Regions from separate parts of the Thermovirga lienii genome, predicted to be linked through region 1. Evidence: riboswitches for the same ligand, from Rfam matches in the RefSeq annotation. Region 1 holds a riboswitch; each other region holds the start of a gene.
The links. Region 1 has a riboswitch for cobalamin ahead of V7Z69_RS08665 (aspartate-alanine antiporter-like transporter). Riboswitches for the same ligand answer to the same signal wherever they lie in the genome.
Positions count from the first base shown of each region.

Region 2: it holds a riboswitch for cobalamin, as region 1 does, so the genes downstream of both, cobT (nicotinate-nucleotide--dimethylbenzimidazole phosphoribosyltransferase) here and V7Z69_RS08665 (aspartate-alanine antiporter-like transporter) in region 1, are expected to answer to the same signal.
Region 3: it holds a riboswitch for cobalamin, as region 1 does, so the genes downstream of both, V7Z69_RS02795 (TonB-dependent receptor plug domain-containing protein) here and V7Z69_RS08665 (aspartate-alanine antiporter-like transporter) in region 1, are expected to answer to the same signal.

Region 1 covers NZ_DAITZW010000040.1:6,609-12,655, forward strand. The annotation lists gene aroB (3-dehydroquinate synthase) at 1-606, shown strand, start outside; gene V7Z69_RS08660 (acetyl-CoA hydrolase/transferase family protein) at 706-2,217, opposite strand; gene V7Z69_RS08665 (aspartate-alanine antiporter-like transporter) at 2,246-3,436, opposite strand; cobalamin riboswitch at 3,557-3,754, opposite strand; gene pruA (L-glutamate gamma-semialdehyde dehydrogenase) at 3,953-5,587, opposite strand; gene V7Z69_RS08675 (response regulator) at 5,694-6,047, opposite strand, start outside.
Region 2 covers NZ_DAITZW010000007.1:14,840-20,886, forward strand. The annotation lists gene ilvD (dihydroxy-acid dehydratase) at 1-9, shown strand, start outside; gene kynU (kynureninase) at 34-1,323, opposite strand; gene cobC (alpha-ribazole phosphatase) at 1,468-2,118, opposite strand; gene cobS (adenosylcobinamide-GDP ribazoletransferase) at 2,130-2,870, opposite strand; gene cobU (bifunctional adenosylcobinamide kinase/adenosylcobinamide-phosphate guanylyltransferase) at 2,867-3,451, opposite strand; cobalamin riboswitch at 3,547-3,729, shown strand; gene cobT (nicotinate-nucleotide--dimethylbenzimidazole phosphoribosyltransferase) at 3,811-4,860, shown strand; gene V7Z69_RS03885 (hypothetical protein) at 4,875-5,069, opposite strand; gene V7Z69_RS03890 (ABC-ATPase domain-containing protein) at 5,160-6,047, shown strand, end outside.
Region 3 covers NZ_DAITZW010000004.1:62,623-68,669, forward strand. The annotation lists gene V7Z69_RS02790 (YgiQ family radical SAM protein) at 1-414, shown strand, start outside; gene V7Z69_RS02795 (TonB-dependent receptor plug domain-containing protein) at 683-2,488, opposite strand; cobalamin riboswitch at 2,579-2,755, opposite strand; gene V7Z69_RS02800 (baeRF3 domain-containing protein) at 2,863-3,996, opposite strand; gene V7Z69_RS02805 (HD domain-containing phosphohydrolase) at 4,106-6,013, opposite strand; gene V7Z69_RS02810 (DNA recombination protein RmuC) at 6,010-6,047, opposite strand, start outside.

The sequences.
Region 1 (6,047 bases):
AGGGCAGTTGTAGCGGACGTCAAGTGCCTCTTGACTCTGTCTTGGGACAACTATAGACAGGGACTTGCGGAGATCGTCAAGTACGGCCTAGGTGAGGACTGGGAGCTTTTCAAGCTGCTGGAGAACAACAGAGAAGCCCTCGTCAGGCGAGACTTGGATTTTCTCGTGGAGGTCATAGCAAGGTGCGTGGCGATAAAGCAGAGCATAGTCAAAATGGACGAGCAGGAAAAAACAGGGGAGAGGATGCGCCTAAACCTTGGCCATACTGTGGCCCACGGCATAGAGAGCGCCTCGGGATACCAGTGGAGTCACGGGGACGCAGTCTCCGTCGGTTTGGTAGTGGCTACGACCCTATCGTGCAGGTTGGGACTTTGTGACGAAGAGACCTTGAACAGGCTCAAAAGCCTGCTGAAGGGTTTGGGCCTTCCAGTGAAGTCCCATTTGACCTGGGAGCAAATAGCTCCGTTCATAGAAAAGGATAAGAAATTTACCAACGGCAAATCAAGGCTTGTCCTTCCTGTAAAGGGTGAGAAATCCGTAGTTATAGAGGAATGCACTTTGGATAAATTTAGGGAGTGTTATGAAGAGATATTGGCTTCGGAATGATCGAAATTTAGGGCGGGAGGTATTTATTTAGGCCGAGAAGTTACCCTTCTCGGCCTAGGAAAGGAGACGACCTGTATGAGGTGTGGTTTCTTTAATGGTTTAGCAGACTTTGGGTTTCATGGTACCATATTTAACCATATAGTTGTGTAAATCGAAAACTCTATTTAACATGTGGGGAGTATGTTTATATTTGGCATAAAAAAGAGCTTTCCTGTAGTAATCCCATAATTCCTTCCTGAAATCTGGATGGGCGCATTTGCCGATTATTTGTTTGACCCTTTCTTTTGGGCTCAAGCCTCTCAGATCGGCTAAACCTTGTTCCGTTACGACGACGTGTACATCATGTTCGGTGTGATCATGATGGGATACCATGGGTACTATGGAGGATATATTCCCGTCTTTGGCCACAGACTTAGTTGTAAAGATGGACAATGCAGCGTTTCTGGTGAAGTCACCAGACCCTCCGATTCCATTCATCATTGCGCATCCACCTATATGAGTAGAGTTGACGTTGCCATATATATCTATTTCTATTGCTGTGTTCATTGCTATTACTCCGAGGCGACGAATTACTTCAGGGTTATTGCTTATCTCCTGGGGTCTGAGGATGGTGTAGTTCTTGTAGAATTTTAAGTTTTTATAAAAGTGGTCCAATTTTGAGGGAGAGATTGTAAAGGCTGTCCCAGATGCAAAGGATACCTTTCCTGTATCGATCAACTCCAGCACGGCGTCTTGCAGGACTTCTGAGTATATCTCTAAATTTTCAAAACGGGATTCTTTGAAGTTGGTTAGTACTGCATTGGCCACACTGCCTACGCCGGATTGTAGAGGGAGTAAATTTTTGGGGAATCTTCCTTTTTTGATTTCAAATTCAAGAAAATCAATTATGTGGCCTGCGATAAGCCTGGAATCTCTATCTATCTCCGCAACGGGGTTTGTAGAATCCTTTCGGTTTGAGATTACAATTGCGACAATTTTTTCTTTCGGACAAGGGATATATGGTATTCCTATTCTATCGGAAACTCTGCACAGAGGTATTGGCGATCTTAAGGGAGGGTCCCCAGGGTCATATATATCGTGAAGGCCTTCCAAATCCAGCGGTTGGGCAAAATTTATTTCCACTATTACTTTGTCTGCTTTTTGAACGAAGGTGTTCGTCGCTCCCACAGAGGTGGATGGAACTATCCCGCCGTCCTCTGTGATGGCAACAGCTTCTACTAAGGCTATGTCAATATTACCTAGATATCCTAGTTTTATAAATTGAGGCAAATGACTCAAATGAATATCGCAAAAATCTATCTGTCCCGAGTTTATGCCGTTTCTGCAGTCGGTGTTTGTTTGGTAAGGGTATCGTTTCTTAATGACGCCACTTCTTGCGAGAACTCCGTCTAATTCATCTCCTGTTGAGGCGCCCGTAATGATGTTTAGTCTTATATTTTCACCCTTCTGGGCTCTTTGGGCGATCATTTCAGGTACGACCTTGGGATAGCCTGCTGGAGTAAAACCGCTACATGCTACGGTCATTCCATCTTTGATGAATTTCGCCGCTTCCTCTTTCGATACCACTTTTTCTCTCAAAACCTTACTTCTTATTCTTTCATGAAGCTCCAATTTAGCTCACCTCTTTCTCTCAGATTATTTATATAGCAGGCAAAACAAAGATCATCTTGGTAAAAAGCACCATGCCGAAAAGAGCGAAAGGATACGTGGCCCCATAGCCTAAAACAGGCTCATCACTATTGACTGCTTCTATTGCTGCTCCCAAACCAGGTGTAGATGTCATGCCTCCACAGAGAGCTCCCAACAATAACGGCCAATCGAGTTTGAAAATTCTATGCCCGACCCAAAAACCAAAAAGGATAGATATGCTTCCTGCTACAAGGGAGGCAAAAAGTATGCCAATTAGATTGAAGCTCAACGTTTTGAAAAATAGGCTTCCATATTTAAGGCCTATGGAGCTTAGGAATATTAGTAAGGATAAGGATCTAACCTTATTAAGCACTTTCTCGTTAATCCTGAAATCCAAAAAGAAGACTTTCCTTTGATATCCTAATGCCAAGGAGGATAGCAAAACTCCACCTGTAGTGCCCAATTTGAAATATCCTATTTTGTATAAGGGGAGAGCAATATTGCCTAATAGGTAGCCTAAAATGCAGCATATAGCAAAACTCAAAACGAATGAAATTGCTTTTTGCATATTTACAGGCTTGTTTCCAGTTATATCTGCAGTTGCGTTAAGGGCATGAGAAGATGTCAATTCTTTATTTTGTGTTCCTATGTTGAAGACTTGAGGCAGTAATTTCGTAGAAAGAATAACCAGTAACACTCCTATAGGATAGCTTATAGCATATGCTATACCTACGTCAGCGGAGTAGTTTGACCCCATAATTTTCCCGTAATCAGTGGCGGATTCTAAGGCCGAGGCTAATCCAGGGGAGCTTGTAAGAGCTCCTACGTAAGTTCCTGCAGCATGTCCTTTGGATAAAGTTGGTAGTGTAAGAACAACAATGTAACTGGTTAAGGCGCCAATAAACGTTATCGATAACCCCAAAAGAGCGAACTTGAAGCCGTGGCTTTTGATTACTGTTTGTATCTTTTTGCCTGCAATAAGACCCACTGTAGCTATGAAAAATATGAGGCTTATCTTTATAAGCCACGAGGGTATCAAGAGGGAATAGTTTCTTAGAAAAAGAGACAAGGTCATGCCTGCTACCAACGCACCAGATTCCCCAAGACTAAATTTCCCAACGTTTAGCTTACCGAGGTGGTTACCTGCAAAGGCAGCGACTACAACCAGAAAAATGGTAACTATGCAACTTGAAGAGCCCATGTTTACGCCCCCTTTTTGAATAAAAAAGTGCCCTCCACAGAGGAGGGCACTGGTAAAAACCAACCATTCGGATGTCCGAAGCAGACACCCATTGCCGCACCAACCATCCTCGTGGTTTTGCGTGCTTCTACATCACTGGCAGGTCTCCTGGCTCCGGGTCATCGCTTGGTTGAACCTTCCCATCGCATTAAAGCGACAGTGGCATATCTCAACCACGCTCTCCGTTACAGTGGCGGGACCGCGCCGGACTCTCACCGGTCTTCCCTTTTAAGCCTACCTTGCAGAGCAAGATAAGGCACCAATGATGCGCAAATATATGTAATTTTTTATAAAACGCTTCTTTATTCTGACGGGGAGTTTACTGCAATAAATGTGCTTTGTCAATTAGGTGTTGTTTATATGTGTTACCGGACAGTGATATTGTCACCCTGTAAGGGGACATTTTCGCTATCCGTTGTCAGCATAACATAGTCATGGTAACTAGAGGCCTTTTTAAGGCCTCTAGTTACCATTTGTCTACTTTTCCAAAAACGGATAACTCCAATGGGTGGGGGGATTTAGATTTTCTTTAATAGTTCTTGGAGAAATCCATCTAATCAGATTCAAGTAAGTTCCGGCTTTATCGTTGGTGCCTGAGGCTCGAGCTCCTCCAAATGGCTGCTGGCAAACTACAGCTCCTGTTGGTTTGTCGTTAATGTAAAAGTTACCTGCTGCATACCTTAATATTTTTGCTGCTTTTTCTACAGCCTTCCTGTCTTTTGCGAAGATTGAGCCTGTTAGGCCGTATGAGGAAGTGGAGTCGCATAACGTTAATGTTTCCTCAAAGCGCTCGTCTTCATACACGAAGATGGTCAGAACCGGCCCAAAAATTTCTTCGTTCATTGTCACGAAGTTAGGGTCGTTTGTTTCTATTATGGTGGGTTCTACGTAATATCCGGTTCTTTTATCTCCGTTGCCTCCGACTATTATCTTTGCGTTTGGCGAAGTTTTTGCTTTTTCGATGTACCCCATAATTTTTTTATAAGACGCTTCATCTATTACGGCGTTTACAAAATTTTTGAAGTCTCTAACATCCCCAACTGATAGATTTTTTGTCCAATCGACGAGGATTTCCCTCAACTTCTTCCAGATGGATTTAGGGATATAAGCTCTTGAAGCTGCAGAGCATTTTTGTCCCTGATATTCGAAAGCTCCTCGTACTAAAGCGGTAGCGAGGGCGTGAATATCTGCTGAATAATGGGCGAATATAAAATCTTTGCCGCCTGTTTCTCCTACTATCCTCGGATAGTTTTTATATTTTGATATATTTTCTCCAAGCTTTTTCCATAGTGTGTTGAAGGTATCTGTGGAGCCCGTAAAGTGTAAACCCGCGAAATTGGTGTTGCGGAGTGCAACTTCGCTTATTTCAGATCCTGGCCCAGGCAGAAAGTTTATTACTCCCGGAGGCAGTCCAGCTTCTTCAAAAATCTTCATCAAGTAGTAGCTGGAAAGCAAAGAAGTTCTTGCAGGCTTCCATATTGTTGTGTTCCCCATAGTAATAACTGATGAGTTGAGGCTTAGCGCAATGGCAGTAAAGTTAAAAGGCGATATGGTTAAAACAAATCCTTCAAGTGGCCTGTATTCCATTTTGTTTACACAATCATATTCGTGAGGTTGTAAAGGCTGCCACTGATAAATATATGATGCCTGATAAGCTCCGAATCTTAAGAAATCGATGCTTTCGCAGGCAGCATCTATCTCTGCTTGATGTACGTTTTTTGCCTGTCCCAGCATCGTAGCTGCATTTAATAAATAGCGATATTTGTTGCTGATTAGCTCAGCGACCTTCAGCATCACAGCACACCGTTCTGTCCAATGGAGGGATTCCCACTCTTTTTTGGCTAGTAGAGCCTCCTTGATAGCTAGTTCTGTTTCCTTTGGACCTGCTTCATGGTAGATGGCAAGGACATGCCCGTGGTCACATGGCATAGTTACTTCTCTTATCTTGCCTGTCCGTACCTCCTTCCCCCCTATAATCACGGGGATCTCGACCTTGATCTTTTCTTGGCGGGATAACTCCTTCCTCATCAGTTTCCTTTCAACGCTACCAGGAGCATAATTTTTGGTTGGTTCGTTCCTGGGTTTGGGAAAACAAAAGATCCCGTTATTCATAGAAAAAATCCTCCTTTCCAGTTGTGTCCGTTTTATTACTACTGGAAAGGATAAATAAGAATCTTGAAACATTAAACTTTTTGCTCATTTATGCTCTGTTTTGGGTTTATTGTTTTTGCACTAATTTGTAGAGTTTTTTGGGTCTTCCAATTTTAGTGAAAGGATACTCTGCAGACACTAGCTTGCTTTCTAATAGATACTCTAGGTATCTTCTTGCTGTAGCTCTCGATATACCCACAATACCTCCTATTTCCTTGGCAGAAAGAGCTTTATTGCTTTGTTCAAGGCATCGAATTACTTTCTCCAATAGCTTTTCTTGTATACCTTTAGGCAGGTCTCCTCTTAGGGGATGAACTTTAGTGTTTGCGAGCTCGCTCATCATTTTATCCAACTCTTCTTGATTCCAAGGGCTATCCCGCGTGGTAAGGCCCAAGTTGTACGTCCTGTAAGCTTTCAATGA
Region 2 (6,047 bases), on a different contig from region 1:
AGAATATAGGCGTGAAGGGACAGTACTGTCCCTTCACGAAACCATGCTTCGTTCTTTATGGAAGTGTTCGAATTCCCTGTGGTCTATGATTTCCTTTAGCGCCTTGGCAACTTCCCACACCTCTGTGAAGGTGTTATATAGCGCAACGGGAGCTATACGGATGATCCTTGGAGGCCTGAAATCGGGAATGATATTTCTGGCTTTGAGAGCGCAGCATATTCTCCATGCTTCTTTTGGGTGCTCTATGGCCAAGTGCCCTCCGCGCCTATTGTGGTCCCTGGGTGTGGCGATAGAGTAGCAGTAGGGTTCATCTGAGAGGAAGGTATCAACCAGCTCGATTAGGAAGTCCGTCAATTTTAGGGATTTTTCCCTGATTTGCTCGATGGTGGCTTCCTGCTGGATGTCAAGGGCTGCTTCAAGGGTTGCAGCGGAAAGAACGCATGGAGTGCCCATCTGCCAGCCTCCAGCGGATTTGGCGTGCTCAAAGGTTATGTTCATGTCGAACTGCTTCTCCTTTACGTATCCAAACCAGCCTGCCAAGCCGGGTTCCCTTTCGAAATGCTTCCTGTGGAGGAAGAGGAACGCGGGACTTCCTGGCCCTCCGTTCAGATGCTTGTAACTGCACCAGAAGGCGAAATCCACTCCCCAGTCGTGTAGGCGGTGAGGGACTGACCCAGCGGAGTGAGCGCAGTCGAAGCCTATGAAAATGCCCCTTTCGTGGGCCGCCTTCGTTAGCCTTTCCATGTCCAGCAGCTGGCCGCTTCGGTATAGTACCGATGGAAATAAGGCCACCGAGACGGTCTCATCCATGAGGGCTATGAGGTCATCCTCATCAAGGGTGTTGCCGTCCCTGGATTTGGCCAAGATCAGATCCTCTGATGGGTCTTGTCCTTTCAGGCGGATTTGACTTGCAAGGGCGTAAAGGTCAGATGGAAAGTTCAGTTCGTCGGCCAGGATCTTTCTTCGTTTGCCCTCAGGTTGGTAGAAGGTGCTCACCAGGCTGTGTAGGTTGGAGGTCGTGGATCCCGTCATTACTACCTCTTCTGGCTGCGCGCCCACGAGAGGTGCCATCTTGCGCCCCAGCTCTTCTGGCATGGTGAACCAAGGAGGCGAGCCCTTCAGCCAGCCGTCTATGTTGAATGTCTTCCACTCTTCCAGCACCCGAAGCACCCCTTGTATGGATTCCTTTGCGGGAAGCCCAAGGGAGTTGCCGTCCATATAAATCCGCCCTTTGGGAACCTCAAAATGCTTTTTGAAATCCCTCAGTGGGTCAAGCCTGTCCAACTCCTCAGCCTTTGCCCTCATTTCCTCGAATTTACCCATTTTTTCACTCCCTTTCATAGGGCTTAGGTCTTTATTTTTGATGTTTTTGAATTTTTTCTCGAACCTTAGTCCCTATGCCATGCCCCACATATGCTGGGAGGCATCAATGAATTTATTCCAGTCAGCTCAGTTTTTATTAGTATACTATATTAGTATATCTCCTATCATGTAGGTTTTTGCTTTGCCAGCTATCTTTATCCTTCCCTCTGCTCTTTCGCAGAGAAGGACTCCCTGCCTTTCAGAAAGCTGTATAGCCATTAAACTTCCAGGAGGAACGGCGATATCCCAAAAGGCGGACAAGGGTAAGCTGTTTAAGTAGCATAAAATGCATTTGATAGGACCTGCGTGGGAGACAAGAACAACGGTGCCATCTTTATGTTTGGCCGTTATTTTAAAGAGGGCCTTCAAAACTCTTTCTTGGAGTTGGAGCAGTGTTTCTCCCCCAGGAGGGGCAACTTCCAGAGGGTTTGCGAACCAATGGTTCCATAGTTCGCCCCATCCCTGGATTATCTCATTATAGGTTAAGCCTTCCCAATCCCCAAAATGCAGCTCCCGCAGAAGAGGTTCCTTCACGACGCTTAAATTGACTCCTTCCGCTATGCAGGAGGCGGTGTCAAAAGCCCTTCTTAGATCGCTGGAGTATATGGCCGTTATGTTTTCTTTGCGAAGCCTAATTGCAAGATGTCGTGCTTGGTGCCTTCCCTCTTCCGTCAAAGGTACGTTCGTATGGCCGGTATAGCGTAGTTCTTTGTTTCCTTTGGACTCTCCGTGCCTAATCAATATTAGCTTGATCATGATCTTTCCCTCTATTGGAGTCTTGTTGCCATTATCATCAGTGCTAAGATCTCCGCAATCTCGTTTATTGCTCCGTAGGTGTCTCCAGTTAGCCCTCCTAATGTTTGGCTAATTCTTTTTGCTACTAAAAAGGTTCCTCCGCCAGCAACAGCCAAGGAGCATAAACCTCTCTCTCCTAAGAGGATTATGGCCAGTGCGGAGATCAGGGCCGTCGCAACGAAGAACTCCTTTTTGGTGGAAAAACTCCAAAAGCTTTTCCCCAGTCCTTTCTTGCGAGCGTAGGGGAAAAAGGTTATTGCAGGTACCATTGCCCACCTACCAATGGCCGGAAAAAGAGCCAAGACCGCCAAGCGCGTTCCCTCAGGGAAAGAAGCAAGCAAGGCAAACTTCAATATAAGTACTAGTGATGCTATGCTTGCTCCCAGGGCTCCCACTCGGCTGTCCTTCATTATCTCCAGTGCCCTTTCTCTTTCTTTACCGCTGAGGAGGCCGTCAGCTGTATCCATTAACCCGTCCAAGTGGAGACCGCCAGTTATGAGGAAAAAAGCCGCGAGATCCACCCCAGAAGCCACCATGGTGCCCAAAAACTTAGTGGCCAAAGCGTCGATTGCTGCTACTAGGCAGCCCGCGATGAGTCCAACCAGGGGGAAACAGGCCAAGCTGCTTGCCATTTCCTTTTCGGTATAGGTTGCGTTACTGTAGGGAGAGGGAATCCTCGTGAGGAAACCGAGGGCAATAAAGAGGCTTTTCATTGAAGATCATAAACTCCTTTCTCCAATACCCTATTCAGCTGCTTAACGTCTACGGGAATGCCGCATACTAGAAGATAAACAGAGTCGGAGTATAAGGCCATTATCTGATTGGCCTTTCCTAAAAGGTCTCGATAGGTTCTTCCGAGGGGGTATTCAGGCACTACGCCCATTCCTACCTCATTGGTTACTACGATCACCTCTCCTTTGACTGATCTGCATGTGATGGCCAGGTTTTCGATTTCTTCGATAACACGAGAAAAGGATTTTGGATCGTTAGGGTCTTTTTCCCTCAGGAGGAGGTTGGAGACCAGCAGGGCCAAACAATCCAGGAGGATTACCCCATCGGACTTTCCCTCTTTGGCTATTATATCCGTGGGATTAAAGGGCTCTTCCACGGTCTTCCAATTTTTAGGCCGTCTTTTTCTGTGTTCTTGGATTCGAAAAGCCATCTCCTCGTCCAGAGGTTGGCAAGTGGCTATGTATGTGACCGGTTTTTGTGCTTCCTTTGCCAGCCTTTCCGCAAAAGAGCTTTTACCACTTCTTGCGCCGCCGGTCACGAGAATGAGTTTCTTCTCTCTCATAATTTTTCCTTCTTTCCGGTGGATAGTATTAACATATAGAAGATTATATTATAAGTTGATAAGCAGGAAGTTTTTTCATAAAATTACTAAAAACAGCGAAGACAAACCAGGAAGGTGCCCGTAAGGGAGAATAGGGAAGTCCGGTGAGAATCCGGCGCGGTCCCGCCACTGTGACGGGGACTTTGGTTGAGAGATGCCACTGTTGCCTTAGTGCGATGGGAAGGTTCAGCCAAGGGATGATCCAAAGCCAGGAGACCTGCCTTTCTGGAGTTAGTAGGTTGGGATGATGGTAAAGTCTCAAACCGCAGTTGCGGTTTGGGGCTTTTTTTATTGATACCCATAACGAAGGAGGATGGACGATGCTCGAGGAAGCGATAACCCGTATTGAGGACCTTGATTATGAATCCATGGAAAGAGCTCAAAGGAGATTGGATAATTTGACCAAGCCAAGAGGGAGCCTTGGAATGCTTGAGCAATTGGCCGTACAAATGGCTGGTATTACAAGAAATCCAAGGCCAAAACTTGGCAAGAAGGTCTCGGTAGTAATGGCGGCCGATCACGGGGTAGTGGCGGAAGGAGTAAGTGCTTTCCCTCAGGAGGTAACCCCCCAGATGGTGATCAACTTTCTGAATGGCGGAGCGGCCATAAATGTTCTGAGCAGGCACGCAGGTGCAGAGGTGGTTTGTGTGGATGTTGGAGTGGCGGTGGATTTGGACGCTCCAGGTTTGAAGGTAAGGAAAGTAAAGTACGGGACGGACAACTTTGCCTGTGGCCCTGCTATGACCAGAGAGGAGGCAGTAAGGGCCATAGAAGTGGGCATTGATGTGGCTTATGAGCTGATAGAAAAAGGAGCATCTATTTTTGCCATTGGAGAGATGGGCATAGGAAATACTACGCCTAGTAGCGCTATCGTAGCTCTTTATTCTGGAAGGCCCCTTGACGAGGTCGTGGGCAGGGGAACTGGCATAGGGGAAGATAGGGTGCCTGTCAAAAAGAATGCCATAGAGAGAGGGATAAAGATAAACAAGCCAGATGTGAAAGACCCCATCGATGTGGTGTCCAAGGTGGGGGGACTGGAGATAGCCGGCATGGCAGGCTGCATGCTTGGAGCGGCTTCCAGAAGGATTCCTGTGGTGGTTGACGGATTCATATCCTCGGCTGCCGCTTTGATAGCTTCGAAGATAGAGCCAAAGGCCACAAACTACATGATAGGGTCTCATCTTTCACAGGAGCCAGGCCACAAGATAGCCTTGGACCTGATAGGCTTGAAGCCCTTGATGCATTTGGATATGAGGTTGGGAGAGGGCACAGGCGCCGTTTTGGCTTTCAATTTGATAGAGGCGGCACTGAGGATTTTAGACGAAATGGCTACCTTTGAGGATGCTGGAGTCTCCACTGAGATAGCCTAGGCGACCTTATTGGCCTATGTGGAGGAGCTTTTGTTGTATATTCCAGGTTCGCCCTGGGGGGACGCGCCGGTTTCGAAGACGCCGTAGCTTTCACCAAAGTACGTGTCCCCTCCAAAGAGGAGCTTCAATGTGCCTGAAGCTTGGGCTTCAGGCACGAACCCTCCGAAGGCAAGAAGAAACGCAAAAATGCAGCTTAAGTATTTTTTCATGGCAAAACAAACCCTTCTACGGTCAAATGCCAATTATTATAATGATTTAGTTACAATTATATCTCTTATTAAGCTAGGGAGGTTTTTTCGTTGGAGAGCGAACGACTGAAAAAAATATTACTGTCCATAGATGGTCGGGGCTACAAGGCCTATAAGCAGATAGAGGGTTCCTACAAGTTCGGCTTCTTCGATCTTTTCATAGACCATGTTCAGGGAGACCCTTTCGCAGCTCCCAGCAGGCTAAGGGTAAGAGTAAAGCAAGAGGTTGCCCAGATCCCCGGGTGGGCCTTTGAAAACCCTCACAGACAAATGGCTTGCTGTGATTTTATGACCAGAACTTTTGCAAAGGCCATAAGAAAATATGCAGAGGGGAAAAGGGGCAGCGGAAAATCAGGGCTTTTTGCCGTGGATGTTCCAGGGCAACAGGTATTGAAGCGCACGTCCTGCTTGGTTAATGAAGATTTCGTGGAGATTCGGTTTGTGTGCGGTTTGCCCGCGGCAGGAAGAAGGGTTCTGGGCAGAGAGGCCATGGAGATGTTCTTTGACGAACTGCCGAGGATTGTTGAGGAGGCTTTGCTTTACAGAAACATAAACGAAGAAAATTTAAAAAGACACGTGGAAGTAGTGGAGGACCACTTTTACATAAAAGAACAACTTAAAGAACAAAAGCTCGTTTCCTTCATAGCCGATGGATCTATATTGCCCCGAGAAAGCGGAGTTTCCCAGCGTCCCATGAGGAGGGAGGATGCCGTCGCCTTTAGTAGTCCTCCAAGCCTGAGGGTAACGATGACCTTGCCTAACAGGGGAGAGATAACGGGCATGGGCATTCCTGAAGGAGTGACCCTCATAACCGGCGGAGGATACCATGGCAAAACGACCCTTCTTGAGGCTATAGAGATGGGCGTTTATCCCCATATTCCTGGAGACGGCAGGGAATATGTAGCCACTGTGGAGGAGACCGCCAAGATACGGGCTGAG
Region 3 (6,047 bases), on a different contig from region 1:
AGCCACCCGGGAAGCACCCTGGAGGACGCCATAGAGCTTGCGGAGTTTCTAAGGGACATCCGTTACCACCCTGAGCAGGTGCAGGACTTCATCCCTACCCCAGGCACCCTTTCTACGTGCATGTACTACTCGGAGATAAACCCATACACGGGCGAAAAGATCTTCGTGGCCAAAACTGCCAAGGAAAAGGCCATGCAGCGAGCTCTGCTTCAGTGGAGAAACCCAAAAAACTACAAACTTGTAAAGGAGGCCCTATTGAAGGCAGGAAGAAGGGACCTAATTGGAAGGGGCAAGAAATGCCTTATCCGAGAGGACACAAGGGATGAAGAAAAGCACAAAAAAGGCCCAACAAAGCATAAAACCCACCCTAAGAATAAAAACCTAGACGAGAAAAAGAGAAAAAAGAAAAGATAACGACCTGCCTATACAAAAACGGAAGCCCCAGTTTCCCGGGGCTTCCGTTCTCTCTAAAAATATATCTATTAAAGGAGTAAAGGTGCAGGAAGCAAAGGTTGCGGCGGCCTTGCGCTTCCAGATGGTTAGTATATTGATTTTTTTCAAATTGTCAACACTTAAGTGTAAAATTCTCTACAATGTCTCAATTTTCAAACAATTATCCTTTGTTCTGCACACTTGGGCGTCCTGGTCCTCTCTCCTCGTCGGCTATACCAGCCTTAAGCACCTAAAACTGGTATTCCAGCGTAAGATACGCTCTTCTTTCTGGCCCGTAGTAATAGGTTCCCCATGACTCGCTGGCCCAGTAATCCTCGTCGAAGATGTTGTAGGCCGAAAGCCTGATGGTGTAAGGCTTTCCCTTGTACTCCAAGGAGGCATCCACCGTCGTAACATTGGATTCGACACCTTGTCCTTCGTTTCTGTTGCCCAGGTAGTGAAGTACCACCTGGCCGGACAGGGGGCCGTTGGTGTATATGAAGGAAGCGTCCACGTCCCATTCGGGGGTACGGGCCCTCTTCCATTGATTGTTTTTCTTTTCCTCTGCCCTCATCCACGTAGCGCCAAGCTCCAGATCCCAAAGGGAGGATATCTTCCAACGCCTGGAGAGCTCCAATCCCCAAGCCCGGTACTTATCGACGTTATCGTATTCTTTTCTGTCGCTTGACCAAACAATCTTGTCTTCCATGTCCATATAAAACATGTTAGCGCCCCAGGGGCCATCCTCATCCTTCCCCTTGACGCCCAGCTCATAGCTGTAACCCTTCTCCGGCTTCAAGTCGGGATTGGGAAGGACCCATGCACCATCACCTGCTATCTCGTAAAAACTTGGCATGGCAAAGAACCTTCCCGCAGATAGGTACCAAAGATTACCGTTCATCGTCTGGTAAGACAGGGAGAGTTTAGGGTTCAGCTCATTGTAGTCTTTTGCGTTATCTTGGTCCCATATCTCGTAGCGCAATCCCGCATTGAGGATAAAGTCCCCAACAGGCCTTGAAATCTCAATAAAGGGAGCGTAGTTTTTCCTCTTTCCTTCTGTATACCCAGAAAGCTTTTCATCTCTAAAGGAGGCCCCCCAGGAGACCAAGGCATCTTTCCAAGAGGTGTTTTTGGAAAACTCAGCCCCCCATGCTTCGTCGTCGTAAAAACTTCTGCCCTCCGGATCTTTGTAGTCTTTTTCTTCCTCATGCCTGTAAAGTATTGCCCTGGCAGTTTCCCCTTCCCATTTAACATAAAACCTTGAATAATCATTCTTTTGTTGATTTTCATCCCCATTATAGGTCCAGCGGGAGGTATATTTGCCCCATACTCCTGAGAAGGTGAATGGGCCACTTTTCAACGTCAAACCCCCTGAGTCCTGGTCGTAATCAAGATTCTTGTTTATAACCGTACCATTCCAGGACAGGCGTGACTCTCCTTCCTCTGAATGGCCGTACCATATCCTGGCGGAAAAATCCCCCTCGCTGGTCCAACCGCTGAAGGAGCCCTCTCGCCAGTCGTTGGTTCCAGCGCCTCCCGTGATCTTTACCCCTTCGCCCAAAGGTTTTTTGGTTATTATGTTTATCACACCCGCTGCAGCCATGGAGCCGTATAAAGCGGAACCAGCCCCCTTGACCACCTCGATACGCTCTATGTCCTCCAAGGGAATGGAGCGCAGGTCGTATGCCGCAGCCCCTGCCCCATGACTGGCCTTATAGTAGGGCACTCCATCAACCAAAATCAAAACCTCAGTCACAAGGCCCCTGAGCTTTATGTTGTCCTCTTGAGTACTGCCGTTGCGGGAAGATATATAAATTCCCGGGACCGTGGAGCTTAAAAGCTCTCCCAGCTCGGTGGCTCCGCTTCGCTCTATGTCCTCCGAGGTAACCACGTACGTGGCAGCAGGAACCTCCTCCAAGGACTGATAAACCCTGGAGCCGGTAACTACCTCGGGCTCAAGGGTCAAAGCTTCCTGAGCGAAGGAAGCTCCCGCCCAAAGCCCTACCACCATGACCGCAATGGCCAAAAAACCTGAAAAAAGCCTTCCCAACTTCATATAAAACCACCTCTCCTACGAAGTTTGGGGCCACAAAAAAAGGCCCATAAGGGCCAAAAAATCCGTCTCCTCCCTGGCCCTCGCGGGAAGAAACTTCCAGCTGAAGGGATCGGTATCCGGACTTGGGGTCTTCCTCCAGGTGCGCCTTCCCAGCAAACTTGCCAGTGGCTCTATGCACCCTTCGTCACCCTCACCGTAGCGGGGCTGTGCCGGATTCTCACCGGCTTCCCGATTTCCCTTCCGCTAATCTTTCGTTTTGCCCACATAAAATATAGCCAAAACCCTCCAAAGTCAAGCCCTCAGCAAAGAACAAGGGGAGCTTCGATGCTCCCCTCAACATTGGTTCTATCTATTCATCCATGCCAATCCTTGGATCAATACCTGAAGATGGCCGCCACATCCTTGCCTCCTGGCACCTCCTCGGGACTTACCACGTACACCTTGCCCCTGCTCCTCAAGGTCTCCACCGCTGCAAGGTCCAAAAGATCCCTTGCCTCAGGATCCTCCCTGGAGGTAAGCTCCATTTCGTGTGTGGCTTTTTTCCATTTGCCCCACACCTGGACCCCCAAAGGCACAAAGAGTACCTCCACCCTGCCTGAAAAGGCCGCCGGCAGTACTTCCTCGAGCATGGAAGAGGCCTTGCCTGTCCCCAAAAGGGCCTCGAACTTCTCCTTTGCCTCCATTTCCTCTTTCTTGAAGATAGGTTCCACTATGGCCTTTGCCCTCTGGAAGAGTTCCTCAGCCGTCAAATTGTCCGGGCTTCCCTCCACGAACTCCTCGGTCACGTGGGGATAGGACGCAACCTCCTTGTACAGGGAGACCACGTAGGCAACTCCTGCTGGAACCAGAGGCGCCGTCTCGTCCTTTAGAAGCTCCCGTATTCCCTTGTCCACCATTCGCAAGAAGGTTTTGAGGTTTTCCTTGAAGTCCTCGTCTCCTGCACCGTGGCCATGAAAGAGTCCCTGCCGGCCCGGGGCTGAGCCGATCTGACCCTGTTTCTCCAGGGGCTCGTACTGAAGGGCCTCGGATATGCTCTGGGGAACGTTCTCCAAGTCGACGTTTCTGAAGTCCTCTTTGGTGCACTGGATCAATCTTATTTTCTTCTTGCTGAGGCACAGAACGTAAAAGTCATCCCCACCGCCTACAAGAGGCAAAAGGGGCTTTATGTGAAATCCCCGGGAAACCACCGCAAGCTTGGGGACCTCCAAGGGTATCCTGTAGATCCTCTCGTACCCCTCGGACAAAAACACTGCAAGGGCCTTGCTTTGGTTTTCCCAGAACATGGAGTTCGAAAGCAGTTTCTTAGCAGGTTCCAAAAGATCCTCCACTTCCTGCTCCTTGAGTCCCCGACCCAAAAGTTCGTCCTGCACTTCCCCAAGGACACTCTTGAAAGCTATCTGGCTCTTTCGGGGCTCTGCGGGAAGGGGCGTGGGCATGTAGATGGAAACGCTGGGGGCCTTCTGGTGTTCCGATAACGCTATCAGCTCGCTTCGGGTCAACAACCTCATGACTTTTCGCCTCCCTTTCCTTTGCTGTTCTGCTCTTTGAGGCAATTCCCCAATGAAAAGGGACGGGGAATCAGCCTCCTTTACTTTCTCTAATTATAACACTAATCTATCAAGACAATGGGGCATCCTCAAAGGAAAAACTTTCCCGTTCGAAAAGCTCCACACAGGCTTCCACTACCTTGTGGTCGTACAAAATTCCCTTTCCTGCTTTGATCTCCTCCAACGCCTCCTCAAGAGTCAAAGCCGACCTGAAGGGTCTGTGGGAGACCATGGCCTCCACTACGTCCGCAACGGCCAATATTCGGGCCTCAATGGGGATATCCTCGCCTGAAAGCCCTCTGGGGTAGCCAGAACCGTCCAATCTCTCGTGGTGGGCATAGACTACTTCCGCAAGAACTGGCCTGTGGGTAAGCTTGCGCAATAGCTCATACCCTTTCTGGGGATGGGTGCGGACAATCTCCATCTCCACGTCGCTCAACCTGCCGGGCTTGTTCAAGATCTCCGCCGGCACTGCCACCTTCCCTATGTCGTGCACCAACCCTGCAAGTTTGACAAGCCTGATGCGCTCTTCTGAAAGACCCAATTTCCTGGCTAAGGCCTCTGAAAGAAAGGACACCCTTCTTTGGTGATCATAAGTATAGGGGTCCTTCATCTCCACCGTCTGAGCTAAAATTCCAATGGTGTCTTCCCAAAGCTTCTCAACCCGTCCCAGCTCCTCCTTGGCAAGGTCCCTTGCCGTTTTGTATTTGCGGGCCATCTCCGCCAAGGCTTCCACGTCGGTGTAAGAATTGAGTATCGCCTCCATCTTTCCATCGGAAAAGAGCGGGACTTGATTGAACAGAACGTGGAAGATCTCTCCACTCTTTTTCCTCCTTACCGTGACGCGCTCTATGCTTTTACCCTCTAAAGCCGATTTCATGTGATGTTCTGCCTCATGCATGCGGTCCTCGGGCACCACCAGCTCCCTCAAAGTCCTACCCTCTGCTTCCTCCCCGGAATAACCAAAGACCTTGGCGAAGGAACTATTGACCCGCTGTATCCTCATAGTGGTGGGATCCTGAAGAGCTACTGCATCTGGAATGGAGTCGAAAAGCCCCTCAAAGAAGGCCTTCTCCCTCAGGATCTCCTTCTTGCTGGACAAAAGCTCCTTGCCCTGGCTTATGCTTTTCTTAAAGGCACCATAGCCGCCCATAAGGCTCAGCACCAAAGCCATCGCCAATATGATGATCCCAGCAACTATCCAATCAGGATAGGAACCAGCGCCCCCATTAAGTTCCAGCCATTTTCTAATGGAAGCCTGTAGCACCGAGTTGGGGTCGTTTTTCATCTGCTTCAAATTGAAATCTATGACCTGCTTGAGAACGTTCTGCCTACCCTTTGGAAAGGCAAAACGCCACTCTGAGGGGTGGAATATGACGTTGGTGGCCACCACCGGGTATTTATGCTCATTGAAATACCCAAATATTCTACTGACGACCCCACAGGCCGCTTGCCCCCTCAATATGGCTTCGAATACCTCTTCCCCTGAAGGTACCTCCATGAACCTGCACCTGATGCCAAAATCCCCTAGGAGTTTTTTAAAATATTCACCGTATATGTCGCTTTTTTCCACCGCAACCGTCAAATCTTCAACGTCCAATATGGAATCTACGTTCAGGCCCTTTCGCTTGTAAAGCACCCCCCAATCGGTGAACACCGCCTCCGTGCTGAAATCGTAAAGTCTTTCCCTCTCAGGAGAGAAAACAATGGCTGTCATAACATCTATTTCTCCTCTTTCGAGGCGCTTCAATCCCTCATTGAAGGTTCCTTTGACGTATTGCAAAGTGTAACCTTCCTTTTTGGCTATATGCTCCAGGACATCGGCGTACAGTCCTTTGACCTTGTCATCTTCAGTAAAGATAAGGGGGTAATACTCATATACTCCTACCCTTATCAATTCTTCGGCACTGGACCTGACAGGAAGGAAAAAACACGCAAACAAACACAAAAGACATATCCACAAACATCTTTTCTTCATGCCTCGGCTCCTTCCTCTTCCTCTAGACTTTTGT